Linked DNA regions of Cupriavidus taiwanensis LMG 19424. The protein of the gene in region 1 interacts with the protein of each later gene in a pairwise test. Links are inferred from orthologs where the notes say so. Each region holds a gene or a part of one and is shown on either strand. Other genes may lie near its edges.

Region 1 (8,131 bases):
CGGGGCAGCAAGGCCGAGCGCTCGACGCCGGCAATCGCCACCGGCACCAGCTTGCCGCCCTGCAGCAGCGGCATCGCCGTGCCCACGGCAATAAAGCCCAGCTTCACGTGGCCGGCCGCGAGGTCGGTGGCCAGCGGCGCGCCGCCCTTGTAGGCCACGTGCTCCATCTGCACGCCGGCCTCGCGCTTGAGCAGCTCGCCCAGGATATGCCCGGTGGTGCCGGCGCCGTAAGAGCCATATGGGTACTTGCCGGGATTGGCCTTGAGCAGCGCCACCACCTCGGGCAGCGTGCGCGCCGGGAAGTCCGGCGACACCGCAAGGATGGTGGAAGAGACCGCCACCTCGCTGACCGGCGTGAAATCCGCGATCGGGTCATAGCCGATGCCGCGGTACAGCGAAGGGTTCTGCACGTGCGCGGTAAAGGTCAGCAGCGCGGTGTAGCCGTCCCTGGCCGCCCTGGCGACGTACTTGGTGCCGGTGGTGGTGCCCGCGCCGGGCTTGTTGTCGACGATCACCGGCTGGCCCCAGCTCCTGGTCAGCTCCTGCCCGATCAGGCGCGCCACGGCGTCGTTGACGTTGCCCGCCACCGACGGCACCACGATGGTCAGCGGCCGCGATGGATAGGGCTCGGCGGGGGTGGACCCGGCGGCCACGGCGGCGGCCGGCAAGACGGCGGGCATGGCGGCCAGCAACATGGCGGCCAAGGCTGTGCGCAGCCCTGTGCAACGGAATGGCATCGGTTTGTCTCCTGTGCTGGGTCCCTTCTGTAGTGCCGTTGCCGTTTCACTGCGGCGCGGTGCGCGAGGGATGCCACGCAGTCTAGGCCAGCGTCCGGGCCGGCGTGATTCCCGCGCGGCGCGAGCCAAGTCCTGGCAGGCATGGCGCTACAATGGCCCGCACCCCCAGCGCCATCCCGACCCATGCGATTCGAGGATCTAGAAGCCTTCCTGGTCGTGATCGACCAGGGCAACCTGCACCGCGCGGCCGACGCCCTGGGCATGACCCAGTCCGGCCTGTCCAAGACGCTGGCGCGGCTGGAAGGCGAAGCCGGCATGCCCTTGTTCGAGCGCACCCCGCGCGGCCTGGTGCCGACCGGTGCGGGCCGCACCCTCGCCGCCCATGCGCGCCGGATCTCGCTGGCCGCCGGCGACATGCGCAACGAGCTGGCCGAACAGCGCGCCGCGCGCGCGGGCACGGTGCGCCTGGGCGCCATCCCCTACCTGCTGCCCTCGCTGCTGTCGCCGCTGCTGGCGCGGTTCTTCCTGAGCCGGCCGCTGGCCACGTTCTCGATCGAGACGCACCTGAGCGCGCGCCTGATGGCAATGCTGCAGAACGGCGAGGCCGACCTGATCCTCGGCGCGCGTCCCGCCAGCCTGCCGGCGGAGGTAGCCTGGCTGCCGCTCGGGCCGCTCAGCATGCAGATCGTGTGCCGCAGTGCCCACCCGCGCCGCGATGGCTTTCGCACGCTGGCCGACCTCGCGGGCGAACGCTGGGTGGTGCCGGCCAGTTCGCTGTACCTGCGCCAGTGGCTGGAAGAACGGTTTACCGCGGTCGGCCTGCCGCCGCCGCGCGTGGCGGTGGAAAGCACGGCGTCGCCGGTCGCCTTCGGCGAATTGCTGCGGCACTCCGACCTGCTTGGGATCATGCCGCCGCGCATGCTGCGCCAGGCGGAGGGCCAGGGCCTGGCCGCGATCGACGCCCCGGGCACATCGTGGCAGCACGAGCTGGCCGTGCTGTGGCGCGCGGACGGCTACCTGTCGCCGATCTGCCAGGACTTCCGCGATGCCGTGGTGGCGTGGTGCGCGGAAATGGCGCTGTAAAGCCGCCGCGGCGCAGCGCTTGCGCTCAGGGCACCCACCAGTAGCGCGTGATGTGGAAGAACACCGGCGCGGCGAACACCACCGAGTCGAGCCGGTCGAGCATGCCGCCGTGGCCCTGGATCATGTGGCCCCAGTCCTTGATGCCGCGGTCGCGCTTGATCGCCGACATCACCAGGCCGCCGAGGAAGCCCATCAGCGCGATCACCAGCGCGATCGCGCCGGCCTGCCACGGCGAGAACGGCGTGATCCACCACAGCGCCGCGCCCAGCGCGGTGGCGCTGGCAACCCCGCCGACAAAGCCCTCGACGGTCTTGGACGGCGACAGCAGCGGCGCGATCTTGCGCTTGCCGCACAGCTTGCCCCACACGTACTGCAGCACGTCGCTGCCCTGCACCACGATCACCAGGAAGGCGATCAGCAGCAGGTTGCGCCCGTCGAAGCCCGGGATCGGCAGCGTCAGCAGCGCCGGCACGTGCGAAATGCAGAACACGCACACCATCACCGCCCACTGCACCCCGGCGCAGCGCTCCAGGAAGCGCGTGGTCTCGGACGACAGCGCGGCCAGGATCGGCAGCACCAGGAAGGCATAGACCGGGATCAGGATCGAGAACATGCCGTACCAGCCGATATAGACCAGCACGTACTGCAGCGGCAGGAACACGAAGAACGCCGCGACGATGGCGCGATGGTCGCCGCGCCGCGTGGTGATGATGGTGACGAACTCGCGCAGCGCGAAGAACGACAGCAGGTAGAACAGCACGATCACCGCGGTGCGCCCCAGCGCAAAGGCGACGCCCATGATGCCGATCATCCACCACCACGCCGACACGCGCTGCCCGAGGTTGTCGATCACCGCGTGCTGGCCGCCGCCCGCCACGCGCCAGCGCAGCAGCGCGGTCACGGTGGAAGCCAGCAGCAGCACACCGAACAGGCCGCCGAACAGCAGCCAGGTTTCATGGCTCCAGTGCAAGGTGGGCATGGCTTTCATTCCAGTTCCGGGGCAAGCGCGAGCAGGCCCTCGCGGCAGCGCGCAAGGAACGCTTCCTTGCTGTCGTCGGCGGCCAGCCGCAGCGGCTGGCCGAAGGTCACGGTGCACAGCAGCGGCACCGGCACCACTTCGCCCTTGGGCATCACGCGGTTCAGGTTGTCGATCCACACCGGCACGAACTCGACCTCCGGGCAGGCCCGCGCCAGGTGGTAGATACCGCTCTTGAACGGCAGCAGGCGCGCGTCGGTGGTGTTGCGTGTGCCTTCGGGAAACAGGATCAGCGAATCGCCCGCCGCGAGGCCGGCCTGCATCAGCGCCACCGGGTCGCAGCCAGGATCGCTGCGGGTGCGGTCGATCAGCAGCGCGCGGAACACGTCGCGGCCGATAAAGCGGCGCAACGGCGATGTCTGCCAGTAATCCGCTCCCGCCACCGGCCGCGTGACCGCGCGCAGGTCGGGCGGCAGGCAGCCCCAGATCAGCACGAAATCGCCGTGGCTGCTGTGATTGGCAAAGTAGACGCGCTGCACCGCGGCGGGAATGCAGCCCTGCCAGTTGGCGCGCATGCCCGTCAGCAGCCGGGCGAAAACGATGATGGCGCGCGCCGTCGCGCGGGCAAGCCACATGGTTGGTTACCTCAGGATCAGCGTTAGCAAGGCCAGCAGCAGCTGGCACACGGTCAGCACGGCGCTGGCGCGCACCAGGCGAAGCGCGCCGCGGGCGCGCTCGGGCAACGGGCGTGCGGCGCGCGCGGCGGGCATCCAGCCCAGTTCGAGCAGCGCGGCATCGAGCTGCCTCAGGTCGGCGGCCAGGTCGGCGGCCAGGTCGGCCTGGCCTTGCGCGCCGCTGGCGAGCGCAGCGAACAGGCGATGGTCGATGGCGACGCGCAGCAGCAGCCAGAGCTGCGGCAGCGCCAGCAGCAGCGCCAGCGCCGCTACCCAGCGCGGGACTGCGCTGCCCGCGCCCAGCCAGGCCGCCAGTATGGCGAACGCCAGTCCGGCCGCGCCGATCCACATGGCGCCCGACAGCGCGCCGGTGACCGCATGCGCGATCCACGCGCCGGTGCGGTGCGCGCGGTCAGCGCCCATGGACGTGTACTGGTCAGCGGCCATCGTCAGTCTCCCGCGTGGCGTCACGGTCCAGGAATCGCTGCAGCGCGCCGGCATGCTCGCGCCCGAGCACCACGGCAGGCCGATGCTGGCGCAGCGCCGCCAGCGCAGTGCCGGCATCGCGCACGCGCTGCCGGCGCGCCAGCCAGGCCGCCGCCACCAGCGCGCTGCGCGAATAGCCAAGCGCGCAGCTGACCAGCACGCGGCGTCCCTGCCGCTGCCAGGCGTCGAGCTGCGCCACCGCCTGCCCGATCTGCTGCGGCGTCGGCACGGTCAGGTCCAGCACCGGTACGCAGCGATACGCCAGGCCGGGTGCCGTGGCCGAACGCGGCAGCTCGGCGCTGAGGTCCAGCACGGCATCCGCGCCGAGCGCGCGCAGCTCGGACGTTGTCGGGAAGCGGCCCACCCAGACTCCCGGCGCGATCGCGCTGGCCTGCGGCGCGCGCCGCGTCCACCAGCGTGAATTGAGGAAGGCGCCCAGCAGGTAAGGCGCCAGCACCCAGCGCGCGCCCGGCGCCATGGTGCCGTCGCCATCCTTCTGGAACCATGCCGGCGCCGCCAGCGCGTAGATGCGCGCCACGCAGGCCAGCGCCAGCGCGGCCCACAACAGCAGGAACGCCAGTGTCACCGATGCGCCCACCGCGAGCACCGCGCACAACAGGGCCACCACCGCCCCCACGCCGTACCGACGCGACAGCTGCCGCGTGCGTGCATCCGGCACGCCGGCCGCAGCCGCGGGCAACTGCATCGGCAACAGGTAGACGCACAGCCAGCCCACCAGCGCGCCGGTGGGCACGTCGATCAGGTGATGCTGCCAGGTGGTCAGCACCGAGACCCCGATCAGCGCAAACCAGCCATGCGGCAGCCAGCGCCAGCCGCCGCGCAGGTGCGCCGCGAAGGCAACCCACAGGATCACCAGCAGGCTGATATGCAGCGACGGCGCCTGGTTGAACGGCAGGTCGAAGCCGCCCAGCAGCGTGAACAGCCGGCCCGGCAGGCCGTCGGCATCGGGCCGCGCAAAGCTGAAGCGCAGCGGAAAGGCGATAAAGCACGCCACCGACACCAACTGCGCCAGCACCAGCCGCTTGACATGCGTGAACAGCGCCGCGCGGCTGCGCCACACGAAGAAAGAGATGCCGTACAGCAGGTCGATCGACCAGTACGGCACGATGGTCCATGGCAGGAACGGGATGCCGCGCTCCCAGGCGAAGTAGAACGACGGCACGTTGGCGCGCTGGCTCGCCAGCCAGTTGGCGAAGCCATAGCTGGAGAAGAAGAACACGCCGGCCAGCGCCAGCAGCAGGCAGGCCAGGCCCCACGGCCGCCGCGGGTGCGCGTCGACGCCGGCCTGCGTCGGCACCGTGCTCATGCGCCGCGCCTGCGCGCCAGGCTGACGGTGAAGATGCCCCACGGGTCGATGCGCTGCGTGACCTTGTCGAAGCCGGCGGTCCGCACCAGTTCATCCATCTCGGCCTGCGAGCGGCGCCGCATCACCCAGGCGGCGCCGGCGCGATGGCTGGTCAGCGCGCGCGCGATGAACTCCAGCTGCGGATGCCAGGGCTGGCCGGTATAGACCAGGTAGCCGCCCGGCGGCACCGCGCGCGCCAGTCCGTCGAGCGAGCGCCGCACCATGGCGTTGTCGGGGAACAGCTCGTACAGGCCGGACACCACCGCCAGCGTCGGGGCCGGCGCCAGCGCGGCCAGGCTGTCGCCGTCGAAGGCATCGCCCTGCTCGAAGCGGGCCACGTCCTGCAGGCCCTTGGCGGCGATCAGCGCGCGGCCCTGTTCGACGTTCAGCGCGCTGTAGTCGCGCAGCAGGATCGACTCGACCGCGGCCGCACCGCCCTCCAGCGCGCCCAGCGCTTCCAGCACGTAGCGCCCGTGGCCGGCGGCGATATCGACCATGCGCACCGGCATGCCGGCCTCGCGCAGGCGCCGCACGGCTTCGGCGATCAGCGCCTCGGCGTGGACCTTGCGCTGGCGGATGCCGCGCCAGCCGATCGCGTCGAGGTATTGCCGGTCGGCCAGCCGGCCCAGCGCGCCACGGCCGGATGGAGTATTGCGGTAAACGTAGTCGAGCGTGGAGCCCGAGTCGAAGCCGGTCTCATGGCCCAGCCGCACCCCGTCGGACAGCATCCCGCCCAGCTTCAGGTTGGCGCGCGCCGCGCGCCAGTACCAGGCGGCCAGCGCGCCCGGCGCCGACGCCAGGCGGTCCGCTTCCTCGCGGAACGGGCCGATCTGGTCGGCATCGAGCAGCGAGCGCGGCGCCGACGGCGTGTCGAATTCGCGCAGGATAAAGCGGCGCGCGGCATCGACCGCCGGCTTGCGGTCGCGCTCGCCCAGGGTGTCGTGGTAGAAGCCGTCCAGCACGATGCGTTCCTTGGTGCGCGAACCCAGGCGCTCGTAGAAGCGGTCCTGCGGCCCGCGGTGCACGACCCAGTCGGCGCCCGAGATCAGCAACTGCGTGGGCACCGTGATCGCGGCCGCATCGGCGACGATGCGCTCGGCGGTCTGGTACAGGTCGAGCAGGATATTGACCGCGATCGGGCGCGTGATCAGCGGATCGCTGTCATAGCTGGCGATGCGCTCGGGATCGTGGGTCAGGAACCGGGCCTTGACGTAGCTGTTGACGAAGAACTTGCCGCGCAGGCGCTGCATCAGCTTCAGGCCCGGCCGCGCGAACGGCACGTACAGCTTGACCTTGAACGCCGGCGACGCCAGCACCAGCGCGCGGATCGGCGGCGCGTAGTCGTGCGCCCAGGTGGCGGCGAGCACCGCGCCCACGCTTTGTGCAATCACCGCGGTGCGTTCCAGCGCAATGCCGTGGACTTCGGCGATATGCGTGGTGAAGGTCTGGATGTCGCGCACCGAATCCGCCAGGCTGGGGCTGTAGCCGCGCTCGCCGGGCGAGTTGCCATGGCCGCGCGCGTCCCAGGCAAAGATGTCGTAGCCGGGCAGGTTGAGCTCGTCGGCGAGGTGGGCGACCCGGCCGGAATGCTCGTGGCCGCGGTGGAACAGCACCACGGCGCCGCGCGCCGGCCCTTCCACGGCGGGCCAGTGGCGATAGAAAATCGCCTGGCCGTCGTGGGTCTCGAATTGCCGCTGCTGCGGCTGGCGGGTCGATAGTCGGTCCATCTCGCTACTCCGCAAGGCGGGACTGTGCCTCGGCAATGCCGCGGCGCACCCGGTTGGCCATCGTCAGCAGCGACAACAGCGACAACAGCAGCCACAGCCAGCTGGCGGCCGCACCGAAGCCCAGGCCCAGGCCCGCCCACAGCGCGATCGCGCCGACCGCGAAGGCCCGGTCGCTCTTGCCCAGCGGGCCGTCGTAGCGCCGGCTGGCGCCGGCCAGCGGGCCGATCAGCCCGGCCGCTTCGACCATCAGCGCCAGCAGCGCGAAGGTGCCCACCTGCCCGAGGCTGAAACCGGGCAGCGCAGCCAGCGGCAGGATCAGTGCGAGGTCCGAGACCATGTCGCCAAGCTCGTTCAGGTAGGCGCCCAGCACGCTCTGCTGGCCATGCTCGCGCGCCAGCATGCCGTCGATGGCATTGAGCGCCATGCGCGCGAACAACCACAGGGGAAACAGCAGAAACAGCGCCGGGGTCTCGGCCACCAGCATGCCCAGCGTAGCCAGCACGCCGACCGCGAGCGATCCCGCGGCGGCGCCCAGCGTGACCTGGTTGGCGGTCACGCCGCGCTGCGCCAGGTCTTGCACCAGCGGACGCAGCCAGGCCTGGAACCTGGGTTTCAGTTCGTAGAGCGTCATCGCACCGGCCTCCCTGCCGAGCTGATGCCGGAAGCGCACCGCGCCGCGGCCGCTTCCGTGTTGTTCTTGGTGTTGGTCTGGCTCCTGGCCCGGCCGCGGCACGCCCCGGCCAGGGCATGGCGGCAGTGCCTGGCTCGGCACTCTACCGCCAAGCCCGGACAATACCAGATGACGCTTGCGGCCTGAACCCCACTCGCTAGGCGGACGCGATCGTGCTGCGCACGGCGTCGGTTACCTGCGCCACCACGCCGTCGCGCCAGTCGTCGGCATCGCCATAGAAGGCGCGCCACATCGCCTGGCGCACCAGCGCGCGCTGGTTCTCGTCGGCCTCGGGATGCCGGTGCAGCCAGTGGTCGCCGCGCAGGGCATCCAGCACCTCGCCCACCGGCAGCGTGCCGAACTCCAGCGCGATGCCGGCGTAGTCCACCGCCGGCAGGGTCTGCGGCACGGC
Region 2 (5,664 bases), 1.6 Mb from region 1 along the record:
GAAGCCGAGCAGCTCGACATCTTTGTCGGCGAGAGCCGCAGCCTGGCGGAACTGGCACACCTGCAGATCGACCGGCTGCCGGCCCTGGAGACCGCCTTCTTCGTGCGCAGCGGCCATCCGCTGACACGGCAGCGCGAAGTCACGCTGGCCGACCTGCGCGGCTATCCCGTGGCCGGGACCCGGCTGCCGCCGCATATCATGCGCTTCTTCCGCCAGGCCCTGCACGAGGCCAGCGGCGGCAGCGGACCAGTGCCCGAGGAGGAGCCGGGGCTGATGACCGTCACCTGCAACGACATGCATGCATTGCGCGCACTGCTGCTGGCCGTCGATGCCGTGGCACTGGTGCCGGTCGCGATGATGGCCGACGCCTGCGCACAGCGGCAGGCCGTGGCCCTGCCGATGCACCCGCCCACCGCGCTGAAGGCGCAGTACGGCATCGTCACGCTGGCCGGGCGCACGCCATCACCCGCCATGCGCGTGTTCGCGGCGCTGGTGCATGAGGCAGTGGCGCAGACCGGCGCCGGCTCCGAACCGGCGCCCTAGCCTGGCGTGAGGCAAGGCGTTCAGCCCGCGCGTCGCGCCGGCATCGCCCGCCTTACTCCACCGTCACTGACTTCGCCAGGTTGCGCGGCTTGTCCACGTCGGTCCCCCGCGCACACGCGGTGTGGTACGCCAGCAGCTGCAGCGGCACCACGTGCAGGATCGGCGAGAGGTCGCCGTAGTGCTCGGGCATGCGGATCACCTGGATGCCGTCGGACGACTGGATCTGCGTATCGCTGTCGGCAAACACGTACAGGCGGCCGCCGCGGGCGCGCACTTCCTGGATGTTGGACTTGAGCTTCTCCAGCAGTGCGTCGTTGGGTGCGACCGTGACCACCGGCATGGCTTCGGTGACCAGCGCCAACGGGCCGTGCTTGAGCTCGCCGGCGGGGTAGGCCTCGGCGTGGATATACGAGATTTCCTTGAGCTTGAGCGCTCCCTCCAGCGCGATCGGGTAGTGCAGGCCGCGGCCGAGGAACAGTGCGTTCTCGCGGCGGGCGAAGTCCTCGGACCAGGCGATGATCTGCGGCTCCAGCGCCAGCACGCCGTGCAGCGCGGCCGGCAGGTGGCGCAGGTTGGTCAGGGCCTTGGCCTCGGCCTCTTCGGTCAGCAGGCCGCGGGTCTTGGCCAGCGACAGCGTCAGCATGTAGAGCGCGGCCAGCTGCGTGGTGAAGGCCTTGGTCGACGCCACGCCGATCTCGGTGCCGGCGCGGGTCAGGAAGCGCAGTTCGGTCTCGCGCACCATGGCGCTGGTGGCAACGTTGCAGACCGCCAGCGTATGGACGTGGCCGAGCGCGCGCGCATGGCGCAGCGCGGCCATGGTGTCGGCGGTTTCGCCCGATTGCGAGATCACCACCACCAGCGCGCGCGGGTTGGGCACGGTGTCGCGGTAGCGGTATTCGCTGGCCACTTCGACCTGGGTCGGGATCTTGGCGATGCTTTCGAGCCAGTACTTGGCGGTGCAGCCGGAATAGTAGCTGGTGCCGCAGGCCAGGATCAGCACGCTGTCGATGCCGGCGAAGACCTCGGCGGCGTTGTCGCCGAACAGGTCCGGCGACAGGCCCTCGACGCCCTCGAGCGTGTCGCCCAGCGCGCGCGGCTGCTCGAAGATTTCCTTCTGCATGAAGTGGCGGTACGGTCCCAGGTCCACCGACGCGGCGTGGGCTTCGACCACGCGCGCTTCGCGCTCGACCGGGTGGTCGCTGGCGTCGTGGATGGTCACGCCGTCCAGCGTGATCTCGACCACATCGCCCTCTTCCAGGTAGATGATGCGGTTGGCGGTGCCGGCCACTGCCAGCGCGTCGGACGCGAGGAAGGACTCGTTCTCGCCCAGCGCCACCACCAGCGGCGAGCCGGCGCGCGCACCGACCACGCGGCCGGGCTGGTCCTTGGCGAACACCGCGATGGCGTAGGCGCCGTGCAGGCGCTTGGTGACCGCGCGCACCGAGGCGAACAGGTCGCCGCGGGTGGCGCTGCTGGGATAGCTGTAGGCCTGGTGGATCAGGTGGGCGACCACCTCGGTATCGGTCTGCGACTCGAAGCCGTAGCCGACCGCGCGCAGCTCTTCGCGCAGCGGCTCGTAGTTCTCGATGATGCCGTTGTGCACCAGCGCGATGGTCTCGCCCGACAGGTGCGGGTGGGCGTTGACGGTATCGGGCTTGCCATGCGTGGCCCAGCGCGTATGCGCCACGCCGGTGAAGCCGGACAGGCCGGACGCCTGCGTCTGTGCGTCGAGATCGGCGACACGCGACACGGTGCGGGCGCGCTCGACCGCATCGTCGCGCACGACGGCGACGCCGCACGAGTCATAGCCGCGATACTCCAGGCGGCGCAGCCCTTCGATCAGGACCGGAACGATGTTGCGCGTGGAAACCGCGCCGACGATGCCACACATGCTGAACCCCCGTTTGCTGGCGCCTGCCCTCTGGCCACTGGCGCCGGTATGAATCCTGTGGCGCCGCCCGGTGCAGGCGGCGCGTGGTGCTTACTGCTTCGGCTGCTTGACCGGACGCTGCCAGGCGTCGATGGTCAGCTGCTTGGCCCGCGACAGCGTCAGCTTGTCGGCCGGGGCCTCCTTGGTGAGCGTGGTGCCGGCGCCCAGCGTGGCGCCGCGTCGCACCGTCACGGGTGCCACCAGCTGCGTGTCGGAGCCGATGAAGACATCGTCCTCGATCACGGTGCGGTGCTTGTTCACCCCGTCATAGTTGCAGGTGATGGTACCCGCGCCAATATTGACGCGCGACCCCACCGTGGCGTCGCCCACATAAGCCAGGTGGTTGGCCTTGCTATGTGCCGCCACCTGTGCATTCTTGACCTCGACGAAGTTGCCGATATGCACGTCCTCGCCCAGCTCGGTGCCGGGGCGCAGGCGCGCGTACGGCCCGATGCGGCCGGCGGGCCCGACTTTGGCCTCGTCGATATGGCAGAACGGATGGACCTGCGCGCCGGCGCCGACGGTACTGTTGCGGATCACGCAATGGGCGCCGATGCGCACGCCGTCTTCCAGGTGCACGCGGCCCTCGAACACGCAGCCGACGTCGATCGTGACATCGCGCCCGCAGGTCAGCTCGCCGCGCACGTCGATGCGGGCCGGGTCCAGCAGCGTCACGCCGGCTTCGAGCAGGCGCCGGGCCTGGTTGCCCTGGTGGATGCGCTCGACCTCGGCCAGCTGCAGTTTGCTGTTGACGCCCAGCGTCTCCCACACCGCCGCCGGTTGGGCCGAGACCGTCTCGACGCCGTCCGCGACGGCGCGCTCGACGGTATCGGTCAGGTAGTACTCGCCCTGGGCATTGTCGTTGCGCAGTGTCGACAGCCACTTGCGCAGGTGGCCGGTCGGGCACACGATGATGCCGGTGTTGATTTCGCGGATGGCTTTTTCGGCTTCGGTCGCGTCCTTTTGCTCGACGATGCGGACGATGCTGCCCGCCGCGTCGCGCACGATGCGGCCATAGCCGGTCGGGTCGGGCATTTCCACCGTGAGCACGCCAAAGCGCTGCGCGCCGGCCTCGGCTACCAGTGCCTGAAGCGTCGCCGCGCTGGTGAGCGGCACGTCACCGTAGAGAACCAACGTAGGCTGGTTGTCGTCCAACAAGGGAAGTGCCTGCATCACCGCATGGCCCGTGCCCAGTTGCTGGGCCTGCTCGGCGAAGGCGACATCGTCAGCAGCCACCGCCTCGCGCACGCGCGCGGCCCCGTGGCCGACCACGACCACCAGCCGGGACGGCGACAGCGCACGCGCCGTGTCGAGGACATGCGCGAGCATGGGCCGCCCGGCGACCGGGTGCAGCACCTTGGGCAAATCGGAATACATCCGCTTGCCCATGCCCGCGGCGAGAATGACGATATTCACAAGGAGACCCCTAAGTGAGTGTGTCCGAAAATATTCTGGAAAACGCCGGCCGGATATTGGGCCCGGTGTTTGGCACGGGGCGCCGCCGGGGCTGGCAAAAGCTTGCCGCCAGGCCTGCGCAACTTCCCGCAAACCCTTGCCAGGACTCGGCTGGCGGGCAGCGGGCGAGCCCGGTTCCAATGCGCGGCGATTTTAACATGGCGCTTTCTGCCCAACCGACCGAGGTTTCCGAATTTCACAATTGCTGGGCGCGGCGCATTTTGGTGATTCTGGGCGCAGCGGTGCTGTGCGCGTGCAGCGCCATGAAGCTCGGTTACCAGCAGGGCGACCGCCTGGCGTACTGGTGGATCGACAATTATGTCGACGTCACCTCGGCCCAGGAACCGCTCACGCGCGAGGCAATCGCGCGCTTCTTTGCCTGGCACCGCAAGGCGCAGCTGCCGGAAATCGCCAGCCTGCTGGAGGAAGCCAAGGCTGACGTGCGCCAGCCGGTCACCCCGGCGATGGTCGCGCACTTCCAGGACGCCTCGCAGCAACTGGCACGCCGTTCCTTCGAACAGGCCATGCCCGACATGGCCGACTTCCTGCTGACGCTGACGCCCGATCAGATCGCGCGCATGGAAAAGAAGTTTGCCGAGGGCAACGCCAAGTACCGCAAGAAGTTCCTCAACGCGAACCCGGCCGAGCGCGAAGAAGCGCGCTTCGACAAGGTGATGGAGTACGCGCGCCTGGTCTACGGCGGCTTCTCTCCCGAGCAGGAGAAGGCGATCCGCGTCAAGGTGGGGCCGGTGGTGCAGAACGCCGAGGCGCGCTATGCCGAGCGCGTCGCGCGTCAGCAGGAATGGATCAAGATGGTGCGCTTCGTGCAGGCCACGCAGCCGCCCAAGGCGCAGGTCATCGACCTGCTGCGCCGCTTCCGCGAATACTGGCAGAACCCGCCCGCCCGGCACGCCGCCAGCCATGAAGCCAGCAACAACGCCGGCATCGCGCTCACCGTGGCGATCGCCAACCTGACCACGCCGCAGCAGAAGACGCACGCGCAGGAGCGCTTCCAGAAGTGGATCGACGACACGCATGCATTGATGCGCGAGAAGGCGAACCCGCCGGTGCAGTCGGCGCAGGCGAACTAAACCCGCGTCGGCCCCGGTGCCATGAAAAACGCCCGCGCGAGCGGGCGTCCTGGCATCCGCCGCAACGGCTTACGGCGTACCCGCCGGCTCCGCCGCGGGCGCGCGCTCGAAGCGCACAAACTCCATGCGGTTCTCGTCCAGGCTGCCGGCAAAGGTCAGCGGCTGCTGCTGGAACGTGGTTTCACCGAACAGCGAGGCCTCGTCCACCTTGGCCAGGCCAGTCGCCAGACCGGTGAACGGGAACAGCTCGGTATCGGCCAGGTGCGACGGCACCACGTTGCGCAGCGCCGAGAAGATATTGTCGATGCGGCCCGGGTTCTGCCGCTCCCACTCCTGCAGCATCTCGCTGACCTTCTTGCGCTGCAGGTTTTCCTGCGAGCCGCACAGGTTGCACGGGATGATCGGGAATTCCATCGCGCGCGCGTACGACGCGATGTCCTTCTCCGAGCAGTACGCCAGCGGGCGGATCACGATATGCGCGCCGTCGTCGGTGGCCAGCTTGGGCGGCATCGCCTTCATCTTGCCGCCGAAGAACATGTTCAGGAAGAAGGTGTTGACGATGTCGTCGCGGTGGTGCCCCAGCGCAATCTTGTTGGCCCCCAGCTCCTTGGCGGTGCGGTAGATCACGCCGCGGCGCAGGCGCGA

The links.
Region 2: the proteins of RALTA_RS08265 (region 1) and glmS interact in binary tests that used the Escherichia coli proteins (3 or more experiments, as listed by UniProt). The link is inferred for Cupriavidus taiwanensis LMG 19424 from one-to-one orthologs.

The regions. Positions count from the first base shown.
Region 1 is NC_010528.1:1,809,766-1,817,896, forward strand. The notes cover bases 3,096-6,094. They hold RALTA_RS08265 (phosphatase PAP2/dual specificity phosphatase family protein), read right to left. Parts: upstream 5,284-6,094; coding sequence 3,907-5,283; downstream 3,096-3,906. Other genes in these bases: RALTA_RS08255 (lysophospholipid acyltransferase family protein), read right to left, coding at 3,096-3,431; RALTA_RS08260 (hypothetical protein), read right to left, coding at 3,438-3,917; RALTA_RS08270 (bifunctional alpha/beta hydrolase/class I SAM-dependent methyltransferase), read right to left, coding at 5,280-6,094. Also shown: RALTA_RS08240 (tripartite tricarboxylate transporter substrate binding protein), read right to left, coding at 1-737; RALTA_RS08245 (LysR family transcriptional regulator), read left to right, coding at 921-1,820; RALTA_RS08250 (phosphatidate cytidylyltransferase), read right to left, coding at 1,846-2,808; more of RALTA_RS08255, read right to left, coding at 2,805-3,095; more of RALTA_RS08270, read right to left, coding at 6,095-7,049; RALTA_RS08275 (CDP-alcohol phosphatidyltransferase family protein), read right to left, coding at 7,054-7,680; RALTA_RS08280 (M14 family metallopeptidase), read right to left, coding at 7,877-8,131.
Region 2 is NC_010528.1:199,116-204,779, reverse strand. Bases 16-2,915 are described here. They hold glmS (glutamine--fructose-6-phosphate transaminase (isomerizing)), read right to left. Parts: upstream 2,435-2,915; coding sequence 596-2,434; downstream 16-595. Other genes in these bases: glmU (bifunctional UDP-N-acetylglucosamine diphosphorylase/glucosamine-1-phosphate N-acetyltransferase GlmU), read right to left, coding at 2,525-2,915; RALTA_RS01020 (LysR family transcriptional regulator), read left to right, coding at 16-543. In the rest of the region: more of RALTA_RS01020, read left to right, coding at 1-15; more of glmU, read right to left, coding at 2,916-3,889; RALTA_RS01005 (DUF6279 family lipoprotein), read left to right, coding at 4,192-5,019; tRNA 2-thiocytidine(32) synthetase TtcA, read right to left, coding at 5,089-5,664. UniProt on the Escherichia coli protein: Catalyzes the first step in hexosamine metabolism, converting fructose-6P into glucosamine-6P using glutamine as a nitrogen source.